Regions from separate parts of the Providencia sp. UF-224 genome, predicted to be linked through region 2. Evidence: predicted binding sites of a transcription regulator. Region 2 holds the regulator's gene; each other region holds the start of a gene.
What was found. Region 2 encodes PurR, which represses purine synthesis genes. Its sites were predicted from a motif close to CANGCAAACGTTTGCNTG; they were not measured.
Positions count from the first base shown of each region.

Region 1 (4,054 bases), on a different contig from region 2:
TTTAAATGTTTTGGATATTGCGCCAAAACCTAAAAATACCCAAGGTATGAATACACTGCAGCTGGCGATTCAAACCCGGATCAAAGTGTTTTACCGCCCTATATCGCTGTTACCCCTTCCTGATACATTACTGGATAGCGCTAAGTTTTATACCGATAAGGGGTTATTAACCGTAAATAACCCAACACCTTATTTTCTTAGTATTGCCAATATCTACACTGCAAATAACGCCAATGATTCGATTGCTAAAAGTTTAATGATCGCACCATTTTCGACGCAGACAATCCCCTCAGGGAAAAAAGTGGTTAATGGAGAGAATATTACAGTAGTTTATATTGATGATACTGGGCAACAAATTGCGTATCAAGCCAAGCTATAAATACTGATATTTCATCGCATTTATAGCCCAGCAATAGAAATGTTATGACTGAGCAGTGACTTTAGGGCGAATAAATAACGCAGGTACAGCAAGTAACGCCATCAAGTAAAAGACTACGCCGTGGTGAGCAGGCACTCGCTCATAAATATAGCCGACAATAATCGTTAACACGGCTAAACCGCCTCCCGTAGCCAATGCTGAATAAACGCCCTGCAAAGGAATAATTTCATTTTCTTTACGTGCACTGATAAAACGCATTGCCGCAAGATGACAAACCGTAAACGTTCCGCTGTGTAATATTTGTACAATAATAAGCATGGGTAATGCGGTAAATGCCCCCATCATTCCCCAACGGATTATTCCACAGAATGCGGATAACAACAGTAAGTTACGTGCACTCCAGCGCCTAAATAAACGGTGACTCAGCATAAAAACGATCACTTCTGCGACAACGCCCAGTGACCATAAGTTACCAATTACTAAATCTGAATAGCCTGCTTCTTTCCAGAACAGTGATGCAAAACCATAGTAAGCTGCGTGAGCACCTTGCAATAAAGTTACACAAATCAAAAATCTGACTACATTTTTATCAGCAATCAATTGTTTGAATGTAACTTTATTGCCATTGTCCGCTTTTGCGGCTCCAGAAGGCATGATTGCAGGTCTTAACATGGCTCCTAGCAATAAGGCTAAGCAACTGATAATTAAAGCAACCATAATTGATTTATGGCCCCAGACACCGGCCAAGTAGCCCATTAACGAAGAACCTATAATGAAGGCTATCGAGCCCCAAACACGGATTTTGCCGTAATCGAACGTAAATTGCTTCTGCCATGTTCCTGCCAAGGAATCCCCTAATGGAACCATTGGAGCAAAAAATAAGTTAAAACCAATCATCACAAAAAGCAGCCATGCCCAATGTGAGCCAAAGGCAAAGCCAATGGAAAAAATTAAGGACGATGCAGCTAATAGACGTAGCGCGGTAATTAGCTTGGAAGGTTCTTTAACTAATGGGGTGATAAACATCGCACCAAGAAAACGAGCCGCAAGGCCTACCCCAAGCAAAACACCAATCATTTCTGCATCAATACCCTCGCCTTGTAACCAAACCGACCAAAACGGCAAGAAAATACTGTATGCAAAAAAGTAGGTAAAATAATCAATTGCTAGCCAGCGCGTTGATGGAATGACCATCATCCCTCCATTTTTTCAATGCAAAAAACCCGCTCATACTTAACAGTAGAAGCGGGTTTCGATAACTAAAAGTCGTTGTATTATGCGTAAACTGGGTATTTTTTGCAGATTGCTAATACTTTTTGTTTTACGCTCTCAATGGTCGCTTCGTCATTGAGGTTGTCTAGAATATCACACATCCAGCCAGCTAGCTCGCGCGCTTCAGCTTCTTTAAAGCCACGACGGGTAATTGCTGGAGAACCGATACGTACGCCTGAAGTCACAAATGGGCTCTTCGGATCGTTTGGTACGCTGTTTTTGTTTACGGTGATATTTGCACGGCCTAATGCAGCATCAGCATCTTTACCCGTGATATCTTTGTCAACTAAATCAACTAAGAATAAGTGGTTCTCAGTTCCACCAGAAACAACTTTATAACCGCGTTTTTGGAAAACTTCGACCATGGCTTTCGCGTTTTTCGCAACTTGTTGTTGGTAAACTTTGAACTCAGGTTCCATCGCTTCTTTCAATGCAACTGCTTTACCTGCAATCACGTGCATTAAAGGGCCGCCTTGGGAGCCTGGGAATACCGCTGAGTTGATTTTTTTGTACAGCTCTTCGTCACCGCCTTTCGCGAGGATCAAACCACCGCGTGGACCTGCTAACGTTTTGTGGGTTGTGGTTGTCACAACGTGAGCATGTGGAACTGGGTTTGGATAGACACCTGCTGCAATCAGACCCGCAACGTGTGCCATATCAACAAATAAATAAGCGCCAATGGCATCTGCGATTTCACGCATTTTAGCCCAATCAACCACGCCTGAATACGCAGAGAAACCACCGATAATCATTTTTGGTTTATGTTTTTCAGCTTGCGCTTTGATATCGTCGTAGTCAATCTTACCGCTTTCATCGATACCGTAAGGGACGATGTTGTACAGTTTACCCGAGAAGTTAACTGGGGAGCCGTGCGTTAAGTGGCCACCGTGCGCAAGGTTCATACCCAGCACAGTATCACCTGGTTGTAACAGTGCCATGTAAACTGCCGCATTCGCTTGTGAACCAGAGTGTGGCTGCACATTTGCGTAGTCTGCACCAAATAATTCTTTTGCGCGGTCAATCGCTAATTGCTCAACCACATCGACGTACTCACAACCGCCGTAATAGCGCTTGCCTGGATACCCTTCTGCATATTTATTGGTTAGCTGAGAACCTTGAGCCTGCATGACTCGTGGACTGGTATAGTTTTCAGAAGCAATTAATTCAATGTGTTCTTCTTGACGTTGTACTTCTTGCTCCATTGCTTCCCATAATTTTGGATCATAGTCTGCAATATTCATTTCACGCTTTAACATTCGCTTCTCCTGCCTCAGCAATTCAATAGGTTGACAATCAATTCATCGCAATAGCACACAGTGTAAACTCTTTTTCGTTCTTGAGATAGCCCTAAAGAAAAAATATACGCAAACGATTGCATTAATTTTTTTCACGTCATTTAGCACTCTTCGCCTCATTATAAAATAGCCCAAATTTCAAATTTTGACGTATGAATCTCTGGTATTGCGAGTCCCTTCTCATTATGTGTCTATTTTTGCCCTATTTTGTCTGTTTGCGTCTTTACAGATACCCTTAAATATTATAAGTTGTATTTAAAATGCATGTTTATAAATAAACTTTATGTCTCTCAAAAAAAGTATAGGTTTTCGGGAAAAAACCCTGCTATCTCGATGAAAACACAGTGTTATGCTTTTTGATAGCTTAGGAAAAATGCCGGAACCCTTCCTGACTGAGAACATGAAAATAATTCAGGAGCACCTGTATGTTAGACAACCAAACAATCGCCATTGTTAAATCAACCATTCCTGCTATCGCCGCTACTGGGCCTAAACTTACTGCACATTTCTACGACAGAATGTTTAATCAACATCCTGAGTTAAAAGATATTTTCAACATGACCCACCAAGCTAATGGTGCACAACGTGAAGCATTGTTTAACGCCATTTGCGCCTATGCGGTTCATATTGAGACCCCTGAAGCCTTAATCTCAGCTGTTGAAAAAATCGCTCAAAAGCACGTCAGTCTAAATATCAAACCTGAACATTACCCAATCGTTGGCGAAAACTTACTCGCGGCAATTGATGAGCTACTCAATCCCGGCCAAGAAGTACTTGATGCATGGGGGAAAGCCTACGGTGTATTAGCGGATATTTTTATTGGCCGTGAAGCCTCAATCTACCAAGAAAATGCTGACAAAAGTGGCGGTTGGGAAGGTTTACGAGAATTTAAACTAAAACAAAAACAACCACAAAGCGATGTTATCACCAGCTTTGAGTTCGTTCCTGTTGATGGTAAGCCAGTCGCAGGCTATCGCCCAGGTCAATACATCACGATTTATATTAATCATGATGGATTTGAGAACCAAGAGATCCGCCAATACTCCTTAACAACAGCACCTAATAGTCAAAGTTACCGCATCGCAGTAAAACGCGAAGACCAAGGCGC
Region 1 is NZ_JBSICC010000003.1:62,261-66,314, forward strand. It holds gene AC4IFO_RS04335 (fimbrial biogenesis chaperone) at 1-379, shown strand, start outside; gene AC4IFO_RS04340 (3-phenylpropionate MFS transporter) at 422-1,573, opposite strand; gene glyA (serine hydroxymethyltransferase) at 1,654-2,907, opposite strand; gene hmpA (NO-inducible flavohemoprotein) at 3,372-4,054, shown strand, end outside.
Region 1: the regulator PurR is predicted to act here: its motif matches at 3,013-3,030, upstream of glyA (serine hydroxymethyltransferase).

Region 2 (4,054 bases):
CATCATTTTATAGATAGCAGTTACAACCCCCCCCCAGCACTTCACTTTACTTTTATAAATTATTCATAGGGTTTCGCACTCAAATAAGCAGGTAAATCGATAATTAGAAGGTGATTGTATTCAAGTTTTTATTTAACCCTTAAAAATGAAATTGATTATCAATATCATTTAAGAGTTTTGTAAATATACGTATAAAACACCTCTAACCCAGATTATAAATTGAGATTTTCATGAAAAAAATTTTCAGCATATTTTTATTTAGCACGATCATTACTGGCTGTAATAACAGTAAATTACTTGATAATTTCCCTGCTTCCGTTGGTACACAGAGCATGGCGTACTGCGTAAAAGATGCATGGACAAAAGATGCTTTAGCCCAAAATGAAAGTACAAATGATATTGTGGTTATCGAAAATAGAATGGGTGATGGCGCATTTTATGTCTTTGAAGATAATGGAATCGAAATTGTTTCTATAAGGGGTACCTATGGGTTTATCGGTAAAAGAACATCAGATATTGATATTAATTTCTATATAGCTGAAGGGAAACTAGAAACTGAACGCACAAAACGTAGACTGGCGCTCACAAAAGTATGTGCAAAAATTCCCAGTCAGGAACGAGAAGACATTTACTTAAAAACGGTTGTGTGTACTAATTTAGACGGTTGTAAATTCAGGAAAAAATAATAACTGATTACTCGTATTTGTATTTAGATTATAGATAAGTTAAAAATAGCTCCTTAAAAAGGAGCTAATCAACTCATCAGAATATATCGTTTAAGCCATCCAGCTTCATTGATGCATCAAAGGCTATGATTTTTACTTCAACGAGGCCTGCTTTCTGGAATGGATCTTCTTGATTACGCTCTTGCAATTTTTCTAAGTTATCTGATTTTGCAAGAATAATGCCACCGACTCGAGGAACTTGCTTTCCAGAGGCAATAAAAACCCCTTCTTCATAGCCTTTTTCCAACCATTTAATATGATTGTCCATTTCTGCATCTACATCTTCTAATGGTTTGATATAATTTAAAATCATGACGTAAATTAGGCTCATTTTTTTCTCCATAATGATTCAAAGTGACGACATACTACCCCTTTAAACTGAAAACTCGCCTACATATTTTTTCCTTCACGACTCTCTTATTTTGGTTCAATCATGACGACTATGCCAACAAGAGGTAATCATACGCTGTCATTTTTATTACTAACTTATCAACGCGATTACCTTTACCCTTTATAGGGTTAATCGTGTTACTATTAACATATTAAGAATCATACAGGCCATTTGGCAAAAAACTGTAGATAAACAACGAAGCACAATATTTCGCTCACTTTACGAGCAAACACCCATATGTTTTGTTACAAAAGCAATCAAGGAGTACGTCATGTCATTTGAACTTCCCGCTCTACCGTATGCTAAAGATGCTTTAGAACCTTATATTTCAGCTGAGACCTTAGAATACCACTATGGTAAACACCACAATACCTACGTTGTTAACTTAAACAACTTAATCAAAGGCACTAACTTTGAAGGTAAATCTTTAGAAGAAATCATCAAAACATCTGAAGCTGGCGTATTTAACAATGCCGCCCAAGTTTGGAACCATACTTTTTATTGGAATTGCTTAGCGCCAAATGCAGGTGGCGAGCCAACAGGTAAAGTTGCAGATGCTATCAATAAGGCATTTGGTTCTTTCGCTGAGTTTAAAGCGCAATTTACGGATGCAGCGACCAAAAACTTCGGTGCAGGTTGGACTTGGTTAGTTAAGAAAGCCGATGGCAGCTTAGCAATCGTCAATACTTCCAATGCAGCAACACCTATTTCAGGTGACGACAAGCCAGTTTTAACGGTTGATATTTGGGAACACGCTTACTACATCGATTACCGTAATGCGCGCCCTAAATACTTAGAAAATTTCTGGGCACTGGTAAACTGGAAATTTGTAGAAGAAAACTTAGCTTAATTTAATATGTTTTCCCAATAGAATAAGGGCGAGTTATTACTCGCCCTTATTTATTCACCCAATGAAGATGAAACACAACTAAAATAAATGTACAGCAATGAAAATAATCATCGCTAATGAACCCACTGCTGCTAGTATTCCATATTTAACATCTGTATCCATGAGTTCCTCTCATCCTAACAAAATTGAATTAATGATAACCACATAAACATTAAGGTTACTGAGTATACACATCCAAAAAAGCAAAACCAGTGTCTATATCACATGTTATAACATCAATTATTTCTTTCGTTTTTGCGCTAGATCAGACAAAATCGACAACAAATCGCTAAATTATTGCCAGCAAAGGATCTATGCATCAATATGCAGGTAATTTTTTAACTAGAATTCTTAGAGAGACCTATAGTTGGTCAGGAGTTTTGTTCCCCCATGGCAACGATTAAAGATGTGGCGAAACGCGCTGGCGTCTCTACCACTACCGTATCCCATGTTATTAATAAAACGCGCTTTGTGGCTGATGATACCAAAGCGGCAGTTTGGGCTGCTATCAAATCGCTCAATTATTCGCCTAGTGCGGTTGCCCGTAGCTTAAAAGTGAACCACACCAAATCGATTGGTTTGTTAGCAACATCAAGTGAGGCCCCTTACTTTGCAGAAGTTATTGAGTCCGTTGAAAATAGCTGCTACGAAAAAGGCTATACACTGATCCTCTGTAACTCTCACAATAATCTTGGTAAACAAAAAGCCTACTTACAGATGTTGGCGCAAAAACGTGTCGATGGCTTGCTGGTTATGTGTTCCGAATACCCCGATACACTTATCGGGATGCTTGAAGATTATCGTAATATTCCAATGGTTGTGATGGATTGGGGAACTTCCCGCGGGGATTTCACCGATAGCATTATCGACAATTCATTCCATGGGGGCTATCTCGCAGGGCGTTACCTGATTGATAGAGGTCACCGTGACATTGGTGTGATCCCAGGCTCCCTTGAGCGTAATACAGGGATTGGTCGTCTGACTGGCTTCCAAAAAGCCATGGAAGAAGCCAAAGTGACCTTAAAAGAAGAGTGGATTGTTCAAGGGGACTTTGAACCAGAGTCTGGCTATAAAGCGATGATGCAGATTTTAAGCCATAAACAGCGCCCTACTGCTGTTTTCTGTGGTGGTGACATCATGGCTATGGGTGCTATTTGCGCCGCGGATGAAATGGGCTTGCGTGTTCCACAAGACATTTCCATCATCGGTTACGACAATGTGCGAAACGCACGCTATTTCACCCCTGCATTGACAACAATCCACCAACCTAAAGAGCGTTTGGGTCAAATGGCGTTCGCAATGTTACTAGACCGTATTGTGAATAAGCGCGAAGACGCTCAAACTATTGAAGTTCACCCTCGTCTCGTTGAGCGCCGTTCTGTTGCTGACGGGCCATTTATTGACTATCGCCGATAACTCAACTTATGTTGATAACCACTCCGCGTTGAGCGTTTCATTATCACCAAGATAATCTAATAACCAACTCAGCGCAGGAGAGGTATTTTTCTCTACCCATGTTAAACAGCATGGGCTTGATGGAAATGGTTGTGCCAGTGTCAATTCTACCAATTTACCTTCAGCACACAATGGTGCTGCACGATGTTCAGGTACCATCCCCACACACAGCCCATTAGCTAAACAGGCTAAGCCGTTTTCCCAATAGGGGACAACTAAACGCCGTTGGTTATCCAACGCCCAAGTATCGCGTTTAGGTAAGCTGCGAGATGTATCTTCTAAGCACAAACTTGGATACTCACGCATTTCATCGTCTGTTAGGCTATGCCCTATTTTCGCTAAAGGGTGGTCAGGGCTTGCAACACACATCCACGACATAAACCCCATATCTCGAAAACTATAACGTTCACCAATTGGTGAAGCCCGTGTTGCGCCAATGGCGACATCTACTCGACCATCAGCTAATGCATCCCAAACACCATTAAAAACCTCGGGGTGTATATACAATTCAATATCAGGAAAATGACGATAAAAATCGAGGATAAGCTGTTCGGTGCGTTGAGGCTTAACGATGCAGTCTACCGCTATACTGAA
Region 2 is NZ_JBSICC010000011.1:5,849-9,902, reverse strand. It holds gene AC4IFO_RS12035 (hypothetical protein) at 231-686, shown strand; gene AC4IFO_RS12030 (YciI family protein) at 763-1,056, opposite strand; gene sodB (superoxide dismutase [Fe]) at 1,388-1,966, shown strand; gene purR (HTH-type transcriptional repressor PurR) at 2,396-3,421, shown strand; gene punR (DNA-binding transcriptional activator PunR) at 3,428-4,054, opposite strand, start outside.

Region 3 (4,054 bases), on a different contig from region 2:
GTGACACCATCTGGGAAATATTTGGCGGCGAAATCAGGAGAAGCAACAAAGATATAGTCCAACGCGCCGAGTTTATCGACTAAACAGCCGGGTAACGCTTGTGGCTGGATACTGATTGCACCTACCACTTCACCCCGTCTTAAACGTTCTTGAGTACGGGTTTCGTCTTCCACTTGGATATTCAACCGAATAGGGCTATTACCTAAAACAGGGTTGAGCGCAGGGAGGAACCACGTTGCTAAACTGTCGGCGTTGACGGCAAGGGAAAGTAACAGAGGCGTTGAACCCGTATTTTCATCCCCAAGCCATTGTTCTTCCAACAATTCAACTTGATGAAGCAGCGCTAACAGCTTTTGCCCTTGTTCAGTCGGATGCGGCGGAACGGTTCGCACAAGTAACGGTTGCCCAAACAGGTTTTCTAGCTGTTTTATCCGTTGTGAAACAGCGGATTGCGTGATGCAAAGCTTTTGAGCTGCACGCTCAAAGCCGCGTTCGCGGATAACGGCATCCAGTGCTTGTAATGCGCGATAGTCGGGGCGCTTCATCAAAAAGTCTCCTTGTTGTTATTCTGCTAAGCACTATGCCATATTTTTATTGATAACACCTGCAATTATTGCGGGCACTCGACAAATCACAAGAAGTAACGCACAAATGCAGCGAACAACACTGCAACTTATTGCGGGCTCGGTATATACTAATTCTTAATTACGTCTCAATTAAATAGCAAAAGGCATGAGCATGACGCAGGATGAATTAAAAAAAGCGGTGGGTTGGGCAGCACTGGAATACGTAAAACCCGGCACAATTGTTGGTGTCGGTACAGGGTCTACTGCATCACACTTTATTGATGCATTGGCAACAATGAAAGGGCAAATTGAAGGTGCTGTTTCTAGCTCCGAAGCGTCTACGCAAAAACTTAAATCGTTGGGTATCCCTGTTTTTGATTGTAATGAAGTGGACTCATTAGATGTTTACGTTGATGGTGCGGATGAAGTCGACCATCATATGAACATGATCAAGGGCGGCGGTGCTGCGTTAACACGTGAAAAAATCGTTTCTGCGATTGCAAAAACCTTTGTGTGCATCGTTGACCAATCAAAACTGGTTGATGTGTTAGGCAAGTTCCCTCTGCCTGTTGAAGTTATCCCAATGGCGCGTAGCTATGTGGCGCGTGAATTGGTCAAACTGGGTGGTACACCGGAATATCGTCAAAATGTGGTTACTGATAATGGCAACGTGATTTTAGATGTTCACAATTTAAGTATTGTTGACCCTGTTGCATTAGAAAACACCATCAATGGTATCGCGGGCGTTGTGACTGTTGGTTTATTTGCTAATCGTGGTGCTGATGTTGTCCTGATGGGCACAACGGATGCCGGGGTTAAAACGATCAAACTATAATCGCAATTATTTGCGATAAATTAATTTGGTTAATCTACAGGCCAGCAAACTATTTAGTTGCTGGCTTTTTTGTGCAGTAAAAAAAAGGCGTTAACGTATTTGGTTAGTGGGTAGATTGAAAAATAATTGACCAGTTTTATAAATATCATTAATTTGAAATTTATTTCATTATTTTTATTATCCCGCGATTTTGGTGATATATCTCACACTAATATGCATTGTGCAGGAAAAATCCTTATTTTGTGTTACTGCTCCTGATTTTCTACCATTTAACTTCTTTTTCCTCGCGCTTTTTAGTACGCCTTAAGCAAACGGTTGTATTGATACTGCGCTGAATTTTGCTATGTTGGTATACTCTTTTCAGATTTCAAGGTAGATGAATGTGCTGGTATGGATATGCCTTGAATTATGTTGAGCAAAACCATGAGTCAAACAAGCAAATTCATCTGTCACAAATTTAAAACGTTCACGATAGGGTAGGGAAATGGTCAAGGTATCTTTGCATAAAGACAAAATAAAATTTTTACTGCTAGAAGGTGTTCACCAAAGCGCGGTTGATAACTTAAAAGCAGCGGGTTATACCAATATTGAATACCATAAAAGCGCATTGTCTGATGAAGAATTAAAAGAAGCGATCAAAGATGCGCGCTTTGTCGGTATCCGTTCCCGCACTCATTTATCTGAAGAGATTTTCGCTGCCGCTGAAAAGTTAGTGGCGGTTGGTTGCTTCTGTATCGGAACCAACCAAGTGGATTTAGACGCCGCGGCAAAACGTGGTATCCCTGTCTTTAATGCACCATTCTCAAACACCCGTTCCGTTGCTGAGATGGTATTAGGCCAGCTATTACTGTTGTTACGTCGTATTCCTGAAGCGAATATGCAAGCGCACCGTGGTATTTGGGAAAAACAAGCAAAAGGCTGTTTTGAAGCACGTGGTAAACGCCTTGGTATTGTTGGATACGGCCATATCGGTACTCAGCTGGGGATCTTAGCTGAAGGCATTGGTATGAATGTTTTCTTCTATGATATTGAAAATAAACTGCCTTTAGGAAATGCAACCCAAGTACGTTCTTTGACTGAGTTACTCAATATGAGTGATGTCGTCAGCTTGCATGTACCAGAAACGGCCAGCACGAAAAACATGTTTGCTAAAGAACAGTTTGACCGCATGAAACCAGGTTCAATCTTTATCAATGCGTCACGTGGTACCGTGGTGGACATTCCTGCATTGGCAGCAGCGCTGGAAAGCAAGCATTTATCCGGTGCAGCGGTTGACGTATTCCCAAGTGAGCCCGCGGCAAATAACGACCCGAATGACCCGTTTATTTCTGAGCTGATTAAATTCGACAATGTGATTTTAACGCCTCACATTGGTGGCTCTACAGAAGAAGCACAAGAAAACATTGGCTTAGAAGTTGCGAGTAAACTGGCAAAATATTCTGATAACGGTTCAACGCTTTCTGCGGTCAACTTCCCAGAAGTTTCTCTGCCTGTACACACTGAAGACACTAACCGTTTCTTGCATATCCACGAAAACCGTCCGGGTATTTTGAATAGCATTAACCAAGTGTTTACTGACAACAACATTAACGTTGTGGGTCAGTATTTACGGACGTCAGGTAATGTGGGTTACGTCGTTATCGATGTACTGATGCAAACACCAAATCAAACGGATGAAGCACTACAGAAACTGAAAGACCTGCCGGGCACTATTCGTGCACGTCTGTTGTTCTAAGTTCCCATAACCCGTTTTTTCTCATGATATGGCGCAGGTATTGATTACCAGCGCCATATTTTTTTCGGGGTAATAATTTCAGGCAGCGGAATATCCCAATACGCAACTGGTAACTGTTCAACCTGTTGGCAATCATGAGCTAGTCCGATGGGGTAAAAACCACTTTGTTGCCAGTTCGCTAGCGTTCTATCGTAAAACCCACCCCCCATTCCTAAGCGCTGCCCTTGGTTATCAAAGGCCACTAACGGAATTAACATCACATCAAGTTGTTCAGGGGGGAGAACATCGCGCATATCTAAGGGGGGCTCTGCAATATTAAAGCGGTTTTTGATTAACTGCGTGTCTGGGCGATAGTGCAGAAATAATAGATGATGAGCACTAAAAGGGTGTAAAACAGGTAGATAAACCTGTTTGTGTTGTTGCCATAAAGCATCGATAAGTGGCTGGGTATTAATTTCACCATCAAACGATAAAAACAGTGCGATATTTTTTGCTTGTGCAATTTTAGGGTGCTGCAACGCATTGAGTTTAGCTTGTTCAGCCGCTATTTTTTGCTGCTCAGGGGTTAACTGACGTCGAGCTTGGCGTATGGCTTGGCGGATTTGTTGGCGCTGCGTAGAAAGTGTGTCTTGCATATAAATAACCTACAGTGGACGGCGATAGGAAATAGCAATATTCAAAATAGTATATCGCAAGGCCAGAAATAGTGTAGGTTAATAAATTGAGTTTGAGGGATTAAGCGATTGAAAGTACAACAAGAAAAAAATTGAGGGTCTCCAAGATGCCGTTGTAGGCTGTAACCCTTGAACCCTTGGTTCAAGGTGAACGCAGTTTAGCAACCTTTAGGCTTCCTGAACGAATCAGGCATGCTCACCAGCGCAATAACCGCATTCTTTTTAGTTGAAATATCGGCTCAGG
Region 3 is NZ_JBSICC010000007.1:24,397-28,450, reverse strand. It holds gene AC4IFO_RS08820 (LysR family transcriptional regulator ArgP) at 1-545, opposite strand, end outside; gene rpiA (ribose-5-phosphate isomerase RpiA) at 739-1,401, shown strand; gene serA (phosphoglycerate dehydrogenase) at 1,886-3,136, shown strand; gene AC4IFO_RS08805 (5-formyltetrahydrofolate cyclo-ligase) at 3,181-3,771, opposite strand; RNA gene ssrS (6S RNA) at 3,906-4,054, opposite strand, start outside.
Region 3: the regulator PurR is predicted to act here: its motif matches at 1,706-1,723, upstream of serA (phosphoglycerate dehydrogenase).

Region 4 (4,054 bases), on a different contig from region 2:
AAAAGTTAGCGGGTTATGACGTTGATATCGCGCAAGAAATTGCAGATAGCTTAGGGGTGAAACTTGAACTGCGTCCAACAAACCCTGCAAACCGTATTCCACTGCTGACCTCTGGTAAAGTTGACCTGATTGGGGCGAACTTCACCATTACCGATGAGCGTGCAAAACAGGTTGATTTCTCCATCCCTGATTTCGCCACAGGGCAAAAATTTATTGCTCGTAAAGGCGTATTAAAAACCCCTGATGACATCAAACCACTGCGTATTGGTGCCGATAAAGGAACGGTGCAGGAAGTGACGCTGCGTGAACGTTTCCCAGATACCAAAGTGATTTCTTATGACGATACCCCACAAGCATTTGCTGCGCTGCGTAATGGTAACGTCCAAGCGATTACCCAAGACGATGCAAAACTGGTTGGCTTATTAGGTAATCTACCAGAAAAAGTAAAAGTAGATTTTGAAATTTCACCGTTTAGCTTAACCAAAGAGTACCAAGCTCTGGCTGCTAGCAAAGGCGAAACGCGTTTAGTTGAAAACGTGAATGAAACCCTGCTGAAACTGGAAAAAGATGGTAAAGCCGAAGTGATTTATAACCGTTGGTTTGGTCCAGACACCAAAGCTGCCCAACCACGCGGTGACTTTAAATTTGCCCCACTGAGCGAACAACAACCACAGTCTTAATCGATAGTGGCAAGAAGTAAGTGATTTGAAACCCTGCACTGTGTGCGGGGTTCTTGGTTATACGGGGTGAGCTTTTTAGTCACAGGATGTGAAAGAAATAGGTCGTGAACTATGTTTGAGAAATTTGTCAGCGGTGATTTTTGGTCTGCGCATTTATTAGCGCCACAGTACCTTGAATGGTTCGGCTATGGCTTTGTTTTAACAGTCTGGATCTCGATTTGCACCATTATTGCTGCCACCTTTTTAGGCTTTTTAGTTGCATCAGCAAAGGATAGCCAGATTGCTCCTCTACGCTGGGGAGTGAGCATCTATATTTCTATTTTTAGAAACACGCCTTTGTTGGTGCAGTTATTCTTCTGGTATTTCGCCTCGGGAGAAATTCTCCCTTCTGCGGCGATGGAATGGCTAAATACGCCTCATGAAATCAACGTATTTGGGCTCACTGTAGGTTGGCCTTCTTTTGAATTTTTAGCCGGTTTTATTGGGTTAACGTTATACACCGTTCCCTTTATTGCAGAAGAAATTCGCGCGGGGATCCGTGGGGTACGCCAAGGCCAAAAATATGCCGCGTTTGCGCTGGGGCTGACTTCGTGGCAGGCGATGAAATTGGTGGTATTGCCTCAAGCGGTCAAAATCGCCATGCCGCCGTTACTTGGTCAGTACATGAATGTAGTGAAAAATTCCTCATTAACCATGGCGATTGGCGTCGCGGAGCTCTCTTATGTGTCTCGCCAAGTGGATAGCCAAACCTTACAAACCTTCACTGCATTTGGAGTAGCAACGGTGCTGTATATCGCCATTATTGCGTTGATGGAAGGCTGGGGACAATGGCGACTGCAACGTAACTTGGCTCAGGGGGTGTAATATGGATTTTTCAGTAATCGAACAAAATTGGCAATATTTACTGTTTGGGACTTTCCCTGATGGCCCATTAGAAGGGGCAGCGTTGACACTGGTGATTAGCTTGTTGGCAGGGGCGGCATCCATTTTTTTAGGGACATTGGGCGGTATTGCATTAGCCATGCTACGTGGCTTTTGGGTTAACCTATTTGCGGCAGTTTTAGGCTTTTTCCGTGCAATTCCTGTCATTATGTTGATATTTTGGACGTATTTCTTGTTGCCTATCTTATTAGGCACAGAGATCCCCGGGATCACCACGGTGGTCTGTGCACTCGCCTTGATCACATCGGCTTACTTAGCCCATGCTGTAAAAGCAGGGATCTTAGCAATAGGCGCAGGGCAATGGCAGGCAGGGTTGTCTCTTGGTTTCAGTCGTTGGCAAGTATTGTGGAATATCGTTTTACCCCAAGCGTTACGTATGATGGTGCCGTCGTTTATTAACCAATGGGTGGCGTTGATTAAAGACACTTCATTAGCCTATGTTGTGGGTGTGGCAGAATTATCTTTCTTAGCAACTCAAGTGAATAACCGCGAAATGGTTTATCCACTGGAAGTTTTCTTATTCGTGGCATTTATCTATTTTGTGATGTGCTTTGCGGTAGAAATCATTGCCAATGTAGTGGCAAAAAAACTCAGTGCACAAAATGACCCGCACAAGCTGGCGGCAAGGCGCAGCTTATTATTTTGGCGTAGGCAAAAATTGTTAGCACTATCCTAAATAGGAATGGCGGTTTTTATACCGCCATCTTACCAAAACCCATTTTTATTCTTTTTCATAATTCATCGCGTTGTATCAGTTAGTTAGGACATTTTGCCTGTTGAATTTCACGCAATCGTTTTCTTTTGCGATTTTTAATTGTAGTATAGGGCGAAAAAAACTTTTTTTGGGCGCGATATCTAATGAGTAATCAATCTTCTAGCTCGGCACAACCGCAGAGCTTGTTTCAGCGTGTTTTTAAATTACAAGAACACGGCACAACCGCACGAACTGAAGTTGTTGCTGGCTTCACAACCTTCCTGACGATGGTGTATATCGTCTTTGTTAACCCTCAAATTTTGTCAATTGCAGGCATGGACATCAAAGCGGTATTCGTTACCACCTGCTTGATTGCGGCAATTGGCAGTATTTTGATGGGCTTACTCGCTAACTTACCGATTGCGGTTGCACCGGCGATGGGGCTGAATGCCTTCTTTGCATTCGTGGTGGTTGGCGCGATGGGGTATTCATGGCAAGTGGCGATGGGCGCTGTTTTCTGGGGCGCAGTTGGCTTATTTATCCTGACATTATTCCGCATTCGTTACTGGATTATTGCTAATATCCCTCTGAGCTTACGTGTGGGGATCACCAGCGGTATTGGTTTATTTATCGCGATGATGGGGTTGAAAAACTCCGGTATTATCGTGGCAAACCCAGATACACTAGTGTCAATCGGTAACTTAACACACCATAACGTGTGGTTAGGGGCGCTGGGCTTCTTTATTATTGCTATCTTAGCGGCGCGTAACATCCATGCGGCGGTGTTAGTGTCTATTGCCGTGACTACCTTAATTGGTCTGGCTCTGGGAGATGTGCAATACACCGGTATTTTCTCTATTCCACCCAGTATCACTAGCGTAGTAGGGCAAGTGGACTTCGCTGGCTCATTAGATTTAGCGCTATCTGGCGTGATTTTTGCCTTTATGTTGGTCAATTTATTTGACTCATCAGGCACCATGATTGGTGTGACAGACAAAGCTGGGATCACTAATGAGCGAGGAACGTTCCCGCGCATGAAGCAAGCTTTGTATGTCGATAGCTTAAGCTCTGTTGCTGGTTCGGCAATGGGAACTTCATCGGTAACGGCCTATATTGAAAGCTCTTCAGGGGTGTCAGTCGGTGGGCGTACGGGGTTAACAGCAGTTGTTGTCGGCATCTTATTCCTATTGACCATGTTTATCTCTCCGCTTGCGGGTATGGTTCCTGCTTATGCAACCGCGGGCGCATTGATTTACGTCGGTGTGTTGATGACATCAAGCCTGACTCGCGTGAAATGGGATGACTTAACGGAATCTGTCCCTGCATTTATTACCGCAGTGATGATGCCGTTTAGCTTCTCGATTACCGAAGGGATTGCGTTAGGGTTTATTGCGTACTGTGCGATGAAAATCGGGACAGGGCGCTGGCGAGATCTGGGCCTGTGCGTGATTTTAGTGGCGGCGATGTTTTTGCTTAAAATGGTTCTAATCGACGCCTAAAATGCTCGAATGCTCGTCATACTTCGAGCTGTGACGTTGTTGCCTACACTCGGTTACTCGGGTCACATACTTGTGTATGCTCTCCGAGATAACTTCGCTTGGCGCCTAGCCACAGTTCGAATTATTTAGAGCATTAATGAGTCACGTTAACTGTGTTGGCTTCGTTTGCTAACCCTAGTCACATACTTATGTATGCTCCCCGAGATAACCTCGTTTGGCGCCTAGTCACAGTTCGAATT
Region 4 is NZ_JBSICC010000052.1:2,720-6,773, reverse strand. It holds gene AC4IFO_RS22080 (ABC transporter substrate-binding protein) at 1-680, shown strand, start outside; gene AC4IFO_RS22075 (amino acid ABC transporter permease) at 792-1,544, shown strand; gene AC4IFO_RS22070 (amino acid ABC transporter permease) at 1,546-2,298, shown strand; gene AC4IFO_RS22065 (NCS2 family permease) at 2,481-3,815, shown strand.
Region 4: the regulator PurR is predicted to act here: its motif matches at 2,407-2,424, upstream of AC4IFO_RS22065 (NCS2 family permease).